Regions from separate parts of the Streptomyces sp. NPDC007896 genome, predicted to be linked through region 2. Evidence: predicted binding sites of a transcription regulator. Region 2 holds the regulator's gene; the other holds the start of a gene.

Region 1 (4,150 bases), on a different contig from region 2:
CGCGCCGCTGCTGCCCGTCCCGGCCGACGTCGCCGACAAGCCGAACATCAACCCCGGCTGGACCAAGCTCGTCAAGGCCGACAACCTCGCCCGCGAGCTGGGTGTCGAGGCCGGCAAGCTCTTCGTCAAGGACGACTCCGGCAACCCGACGCACTCCTTCAAGGACCGCGTCGTGGCGCAGGCCATCGAGGCCGCCCGCGCGTTCGGCTTCACCACCCTCTCCTGCTCCTCCACCGGCAACCTCGCCGGCGCCGTGGGTGCCGCCGCCGCCCGCGCCGGCTTCCGCTCCTGCGTGTTCATCCCGCACGACCTGGAGCAGGGCAAGGTCGTCATGGCCGCGATCTACGGCGGCGAGCTCGTCGGCATCGAGGGCAACTACGACGACGTGAACCGCTTCTGCTCCGAGCTGATCGGCGACCCGGCCGGCGAGGGCTGGGGCTTCGTCAACGTCAACCTGCGGCCGTACTACGCGGAGGGCTCCAAGACCCTGGCGTACGAGATCTGCGAGCAGCTGGGGTGGAAGCTCCCCGACCAGCTCGTGGTGCCCATCGCCTCGGGCTCCCAGCTCACGAAGATCGACAAGGGTCTTCAGGAGCTGATCAAGCTCGGACTGGTCGAGGACAAGCCGTACAAGATCTTCGGCGCCCAGGCCGAGGGCTGCTCGCCGGTGTCCGTCGCCTACAAGGCCGGCCACGACGTCGTACGGCCCCAGAAGCCGAACACCATCGCCAAGTCGCTGGCGATCGGCAACCCGGCGGACGGGCCGTACGTGCTGGACATCGCGCGGCGCACGGGTGGGGCCGTGGAGGACGTGAACGACGAGCAGATCGTGGACGCGATCAAGCTGCTCGCGCGCACGGAGGGCATCTTCGCGGAGACCGCCGGTGGTGTGACGGTGGGCGTGACGAAGAAGCTGATCGAGAACGGGCTGCTGGACCCGACGCTGACCACCGTCGTTCTGAACACCGGTGATGGTCTGAAGACGCTGGATGCGGTGGCCGGTACGGGGCTGACGGCGACCATTCGTCCCAACCTGGACTCTTTCCGAGAGGCCGGGCTCGCTTAGGGCTTGGCTCGCAGGGTTGTTTGTTCGCTGCGGGCCGGTGGGGGCCGGTCGCGCAGTTCCCCGCGCCCCTTTGGGGCGCTACCTGACCGGAGGTCACAAGGAATGAGCGTCAACGTCCGCATCCCCACCATCCTGCGCACCTACACCGGTGGTCAGGCCGAGGTGACGGCCGAGGGCGGGACCCTCGGCGAGGTCATCGCCGATCTGGAGAAGAACCACGCCGGTATCTCCGCCCGCGTTCTCGACGACCAGGGCAAGCTGCGCCGGTTCGTCAACGTCTACGTGAACGACGACGACGTCCGCTTCGAGCAGGGCCTGGAGACGGCGACGCCGGACGGCGCGGGCGTCTCGATCATTCCCGCCGTCGCCGGCGGCTGACCACCTCGTGGGCCGTTACTCAGGGTGAGATTGTTACCCTTGGTAATGCCAATTACCGAGAGTTCATCGAATTGCCCCCTCCGCGAGAGAAGCGGAGGGGGCAATTCTGCATGGTTGAGCGCGGTACAGTTGGGGAAGCCGCTCCACTTTGCATGCCGGGCGCATATGAGTTCGCGCCCGAAGTCCGGCAAGAAGTAGCCAAAGTGTCCCGCACTTTTGAGCCTTATATGGCATTTATGGGGCCCGACTTGCCCTGAATCTTCGCAAATTCTCCGTATATTCCCGATCGGTCATGCCCGGAATTCTCGTCCGATTGACCTGTTGCAGACGGCAGTTGGACAGATACATTCAGCCGCGGTCGACGCGTTCCGGCGCACACCCCCAACCGTTGGGGGGTGAGGTCTGACCCGGGTCCGCGAAGTGCGGTCCTGTGCAAGGGCCAGTAATAGGGGAGTTAGGCATGGCTCAGGGCACCGTCAAGTGGTTCAACGCGGAGAAGGGGTACGGCTTCATCGCGGTCGACGGTGGTGCGGATGTATTCGTCCACTACAGCGCGATTCAGATGGACGGCTACCGCACCCTGGAAGAGGGTCAGCGGGTCGATTTCGAGATCTCGCAGGGCCAGAAAGGGCCGCAGGCGGACATGGTCCGGCTCGCGACCAGCTGAAGCACGCGCCGACTGACTGTTCGACGTGACGAAGGGCTCGTATCCCATGGGGTGCGAGCCCTTCGGTCTGTCTGTCCGCAGATGTGGCTGTCTGTCCATCGGGGTGGCCGTCTGCACCGTCGGGGTGGCTGTCTGCTCCGTCGGTGCGGGCCCGCTCGCGCACCGGCGCGACGCGCGGGTTGCGCGCCCCTTCTCACCTGCGGATCAAGGGGAGGAGCTTGCACTCGGCAGGGGCGAGTGCTAATCATTGGCGTTAGCACTCTGAAGGTGAGAGTGATAACGAAGGACCGGGTCGGCGAGGCCCGCAGGCCAGGTGGTGCAAGGAACCACGGGGCAGGCAGGCCGTCCGTCGCGGGCGCCAGCGCGGTCCGGAGCAATCCACCCCAGTCCGGGAGGACCACTTCACATGGCCAAGATCATCGCGTTCGACGAGGAGGCACGGCGCGGTCTCGAGCGCGGGATGAACCAGCTCGCCGACGCCGTCAAGGTCACCCTTGGCCCCAAGGGCCGCAACGTCGTCCTCGAGAAGAAGTGGGGCGCCCCCACGATCACCAACGATGGTGTTTCCATCGCCAAGGAGATCGAGCTCGAGGACCCGTACGAGAAGATCGGCGCCGAGCTGGTCAAGGAAGTCGCCAAGAAGACGGACGACGTCGCCGGTGACGGTACGACCACCGCGACCGTTCTCGCCCAGGCGCTCGTCCGCGAGGGCCTGCGCAACGTGGCGGCCGGCGCCAACCCGATGGCTCTCAAGCGCGGTATCGAGAAGGCCGTCGAGGCCGTCTCCGGTGCCCTCCTTGAGCAGGCCAAGGATGTCGAGACCAAGGAGCAGATCGCTTCCACGGCCTCCATCTCCGCCGCCGACACCCAGATCGGCGAGCTCATCGCCGAGGCGATGGACAAGGTCGGCAAGGAAGGCGTCATCACCGTCGAGGAGTCCCAGACCTTCGGTCTGGAGCTTGAGCTCACCGAGGGTATGCGCTTCGACAAGGGCTACATCTCGGCGTACTTCGCCACCGACATGGAGCGTATGGAGGCCGTCCTCGACGACCCGTACATCCTGATCGCCAACTCGAAGATCAGCAACGTCAAGGACCTGCTGCCGCTCCTCGAGAAGGTCATGCAGTCCGGCAAGCCGCTGCTGATCATCGCCGAGGACGTCGAGGGCGAGGCCCTGTCGACCCTGGTCGTCAACAAGATCCGTGGCACCTTCAAGTCCGTCGCCGTCAAGGCTCCGGGCTTCGGTGACCGCCGCAAGGCCATGCTCGGCGACATCGCCATCCTCACGGGCGGCGAGGTCATCTCCGAGGAGGTCGGCCTCAAGCTGGAGAACGCGGGTCTGGACCTGCTGGGCCGTGCCCGCAAGGTCGTCATCACCAAGGACGAGACCACGATCGTGGACGGCTCCGGCTCCGCCGACCAGGTCCAGGGACGGGTCAACCAGATCCGTGCCGAGATCGAGAACTCCGACTCGGACTACGACCGCGAGAAGCTCCAGGAGCGCCTGGCGAAGCTGGCCGGCGGCGTGGCCGTCATCAAGGCCGGTGCCGCCACCGAGGTCGAGCTCAAGGAGCGCAAGCACCGCATCGAGGACGCCGTTCGCAACGCGAAGGCGGCCGTCGAGGAGGGCATCGTCGCCGGTGGTGGCGTGGCCCTCATCCAGGCCTCCTCGGTCTTCGAGAAGCTTGAGCTCTCGGGTGACGAGGCGACCGGCGCCAACGCCGTGCGACTCGCCCTGGAGGCCCCGCTCAAGCAGATCGCCGTCAACGGTGGTCTCGAGGGTGGCGTCATCGTCGAGAAGGTGCGCAACCTGCCCGTCGGCCACGGCCTGAACGCCGCGACCGGTGAGTACGTCGACATGATCGCCGAGGGCATCATCGACCCGGCGAAGGTGACCCGCTCTGCTCTGCAGAACGCCGCCTCCATCGCCGCGCTGTTCCTGACCACCGAGGCCGTCATCGCCGACAAGCCGGAGAAGGCCTCCGCGCCGGCCGGCGGCGGCATGCCGGGCGGTGACATGGACTTCTGATCCCTGCGAG
Region 2 (4,150 bases):
GGTCTTGTACCCGGCGGCGAGGAACCCGAGCCCGCCCGCCTCGGACACGGCGGCCGCGAGATGCGGGACGGAGACGCCGCCCGCCATGGGGGCCTGCACGATCGGGTGAGGGAAGAGATCGGTCAGTGCGGTGGACATGACGGCATGTTGTCACGTCCTCCGAACAAGTCCGAATCGGGCCTTCCGCCTGGCATAGGCCACCAGGATGGCCGGTCGAGCGCCTGGGGGCGGAGCCCCCAGGCATACCCGTCAGCGACCGTTGAACGCGTCCTTCAGGCGCGAGAACAGACCCTGCTGCCCGGGCTGGAACTGCCCGGTGGGCCGCTCCTCCCCCCGCAGCTGCGCCAGCTCCCGCAGCAACCGCTCCTGCTCGGGATCGAGCTTCGTGGGCGTGGTCACCTCGACATGCACGATGAGGTCACCCCGGCCGCCGCCGCGCAGATGCGTGACACCCCGCCCGTGCAGCGGGATCGACTGCCCGGACTGCGTGCCCGGACGGATGTCGACCTCCTCAAGACCGTCGAGGGTCTCCAGCGGCACCTTGGTGCCGAGCGAGGCCGCGGTCATCGGAATGGTCACCGTGCAGTGCAGATCGTCCCCGCGCCGCTGGAAGGTGGAGTGCGGCAGCTCGTGGATCTCGACGTAGAGGTCACCGGCGGGACCGCCACCGGGCCCGACCTCGCCCTCGCCCGCGAGCTGGATCCGCGTGCCGTTGTCGACACCGGCGGGGATCTTGACGGTCAGCGTGCGACGCGACCGGACCCGCCCGTCACCGGCGCACTCGGGGCAGGGAGTCGGGACGACGGTCCCGAAGCCCTGGCACTGCGGACACGGCCGGGAGGTCATGACCTGCCCGAGGAAGGACCGCGTGACCTGGGACACCTCACCCCGCCCGCGACACATGTCACAGGTCTGGGCCGAGGTACCCGGCGCCGCGCCCTCACCGTTGCAGGTGGCGCAGACGACGGCCGTGTCGACCTGGATGTCCTTCGTCGTCCCGAAGGCCGCCTCGTCCAGCTCGATCTCGAGCCGGATCATGGCGTCCTGGCCACGCCGCGTACGCGACCGCGGACCGCGCTGCGACGCCGTACCGAAGAAGGCGTCCATGATGTCCGAGAAGTTCCCGAACCCACCGGCGCCGAAGCCGCCCGCACCGCCGCCGCCCGACTGGGACAGCGGGTCGCCGCCGAGGTCGTAGACCTGCTTCTTCTGCGGGTCCGACAACACCTCGTACGCGGCGTTGATCTCCTTGAACCGCTCCTGCGTCTTCGGATCGGGATTGACGTCCGGGTGCAGCTCGCGTGCGAGCCGCCGGAATGCCTTCTTGATCTCGTCCTGGGACGCGTCGCGGCGCACGCCGAGTACGGCGTAGTAGTCCGTGGCCACTTACGACTCCGCCAGGATCTGTCCGACGTACCGTGCCACTGCGCGTACCGCTCCCATCGTTCCCGGGTAATCCATGCGGGTCGGGCCGACCACGCCGAGTTTGGCTACTGCCTCGCCGCCCGAACCGTAGCCGACCGAGACCACGGACGTGGAGTTGAGTCCCTCATACGCGTTCTCGTGACCGATTCGCACGGTCATGCTCGAATCCCCGGCCTCACCAAGCAACTTGAGAAGCACGACCTGCTCCTCCAGCGCTTCGAGCACCGGCCGGATGGTGAGAGGGAAGTCATGTCCGAAGCGCGTCAGATTGGCGGTTCCGCCGATCATCAGCCGCTCCTCGGTCTCCTCGACGAGCGTCTCCAGAAGAGTGGAGAGCACCGTCGCGACCGTACCCCGGTCCTCCGCCTCGAACGCGTCCGGGAGGTCCTGCACGAGCTGCGGGACGTCCGCGAAGCGACGGCCCGCGACCCTGCTGTTGAGCCGGGCCCGCAGATCCGCGAGAGACGTTTCTCCGAACGGGGCCGGGCAGTCGATCATGCGCTGCTCGACCCGCCCGGTGTCCGTGATCAGCACGAGCATCACACGAGCAGGGGCGAGGGAGAGCAGCTCCACGTGCCGCACGGTCGATCTCGTCAGCGACGGATACTGCACGACGGCGACCTGCCGGGTCAGCTGCGCGAGCAGCCGCACCGTCCGCCCGACGACGTCGTCGAGGTCGACCGCGCCGTCCAGGAAGTTCTGAATGGCCCGCCGCTCGGGCGCGGTCATCGGCTTGACGCCGGCGAGCTTGTCGACGAAGAGCCGGTAGCCCTTGTCGGTGGGGATCCGCCCGGCGCTGGTGTGCGGCTGGGCGATGTACCCCTCGTCCTCCAGGGCCGCCATGTCGTTGCGGACGGTGGCCGGGGAGACCCCCAGCCGGTGCCGCTCGGTCAGCGCCTTGGACCCGACCGCGACCGGCTCGTCGGTGCCGACATAGTCCTGGACGATGGCGCGCAGCACTTCGAGCCTGCGTTCACTGAGCATCGCGCACACCTCCAGCTGTCGACCCCTCGGCGCCTCGCTTGGCACTCAGCGCGTGCGAGTGCCAGCATTCCCCGGCCCAGTGTACGGCCGGTGGGTACGGCCCCGGCAAGGGCGGCCCCGCGATCTTGTGCAAGGTGCACGGACGTACACCGACGTGTCCCGTGATGTCACACCGTCCCTGCCCGCGATGTCGTACCGTCCACGCCCTCAGCGCTAGCGTCGGCGTATGAAGGTGACTTGGGAAGAGTCCGGGTGGGAGGAGCTGACGCCGCGGGTCGGGCGGCGGCGGCTTCCGGTCTGGGACTGCACGGTCGGGCTGGTCGTGAGCGAGGGAGGGGCGCTGATCGTCGACGCGGGGTCGAGCCTCGCGGAGGGCGCACGGTTGCGCGGGGAGGCGCAGACGCTCGCCGGCCGCCGTGTGACCTTCCTCGCGCTCACCCACCCCCACTTCGACCATGTCTTCGGCGCGGCGGCGTTCGCGGGCGCGGAGGTCCTCGTCGCGGGCGGCTCGGCCGAGGTGTACGAGTGCGGGCGCGAGGGGCTGTACGCGGACGCGGTGCGGTGCGGGCTGGACGCGCGGGCGGCGGAGGAGGCGGCGGACACCCTGGTGCTTCCCCGGAATTACGTGTGGGGCACCTGGCATCTCGAGCTGACCGGCGGCGTCGAGGTCCTGCTGGTGCGGACGGGCGCGGGCCACACCGCCCACGACCTCGTGGTCGTGGTGCCGGGCGAGCCGACGGTGGTGTTCTGCGGCGACCTGGTCGAGGAGTCCGGCGAGCCCCAGGCGGGCCCCGACGCCGTACCGTCGCGCTGGCCCGGGGCCCTCGACCGGTTGCTCGCCCTCGGCGGGGAGGACGCGCTGTACGTGCCCGGTCACGGGGCGGTCGTGGACGCCGGGTTCGTGCGGTCCCAGCGGGACGCGTTGGCCGCGCGTTTCGGCGTGCCGGGTTCCGCCACGCCCGGATTCACCACGCCCGGATTCACCACGCCCGGATTCGCCACGCCCGGATTCGCCACGCCGGGTTCCGCCACGCCCGGTTTCGACGCGTCGGATTTCGGCGTGTCGCGGTGAGCGCCGCCGGGCTTCTCCTATCGTCATCCGAATGCGCCAGTACTCTCCGGACCTGACTCCGCCGTGGAAGAAGCCCAAGCCCGTGCCGGAGGTTCCGGCGGAGCCGGGCCTGGTGGTCGAGGAGCCGGCTACCGGCTTCTGCGGTGCGGTGATCCGCTGCGAGGCGGGCACGGTGACACTGGAGGACCGCTTCGGCAAGCACCGCGTGTTCCCGCTGGAACCGCGCGGCTTCCTCCTGGAGGGCCGGGTGGTCACTCTCACCCGCCCCTCCGCCACCGCCGTCCGTCCCACCCGCACGGCCTCCGGTTCGGTGGCCGTCCCCGGCGCGCGGGCCCGGGTCGCCCGTGCCGGCCGGATCTACGTGGAGGGCCGCCACGACGCCGAGCTGGTAGAACGGGTCTGGGGAGACGATCTGCGCATCGAGGGCGTCGTGGTCGAGTACCTGGAGGGCGTCGACGACCTGCCCGCGATCGTGGCGGACTTCTCGCCCGGGCCGGACGCCCGCCTCGGCGTCCTCGTCGACCACCTGGTGCCCGGCAGCAAGGAGTCCCGTATCGCGGCGTCGGTCACGAGCGAGCACGCCCTGGTCCTCGGCCATCCCTACATCGACATCTGGGAAGCCGTGAAGCCGTCCTCCGTAGGCATCCCGTCCTGGCCCCGGGTCCCCCA

What was found. The regulator HrcA, encoded in region 2, represses chaperone genes, less so after heat shock. The targets are predictions, from matches to a motif close to TTNGCACTCNGNNNNNCNGAGTGCNAA.
Region 1: groL (chaperonin GroEL) is a predicted target of HrcA. The motif match lies at 2,365-2,391, and genes of this name have one in related genera.

Annotation. Positions count from the first base shown of each region.
Region 1 covers NZ_JBIBKX010000013.1:192,581-196,730, reverse strand. Annotated here, with positions in the region: gene thrC (threonine synthase) at 1-1,066, shown strand, start outside; gene ACFZDJ_RS35785 (MoaD/ThiS family protein) at 1,169-1,444, shown strand; gene ACFZDJ_RS35780 (cold-shock protein) at 1,905-2,111, shown strand; gene groL (chaperonin GroEL) at 2,518-4,140, shown strand.
Region 2 covers NZ_JBIBKX010000001.1:1,067,394-1,071,543, forward strand. Annotated here, with positions in the region: gene ACFZDJ_RS04885 (nitronate monooxygenase) at 1-138, opposite strand, end outside; gene dnaJ (molecular chaperone DnaJ) at 250-1,386, opposite strand; gene hrcA (heat-inducible transcriptional repressor HrcA) at 1,387-2,409, opposite strand; partial or broken gene ACFZDJ_RS04900 (MBL fold metallo-hydrolase) at 2,636-3,352, shown strand; gene ACFZDJ_RS04905 (DUF3097 domain-containing protein) at 3,513-4,150, shown strand, end outside.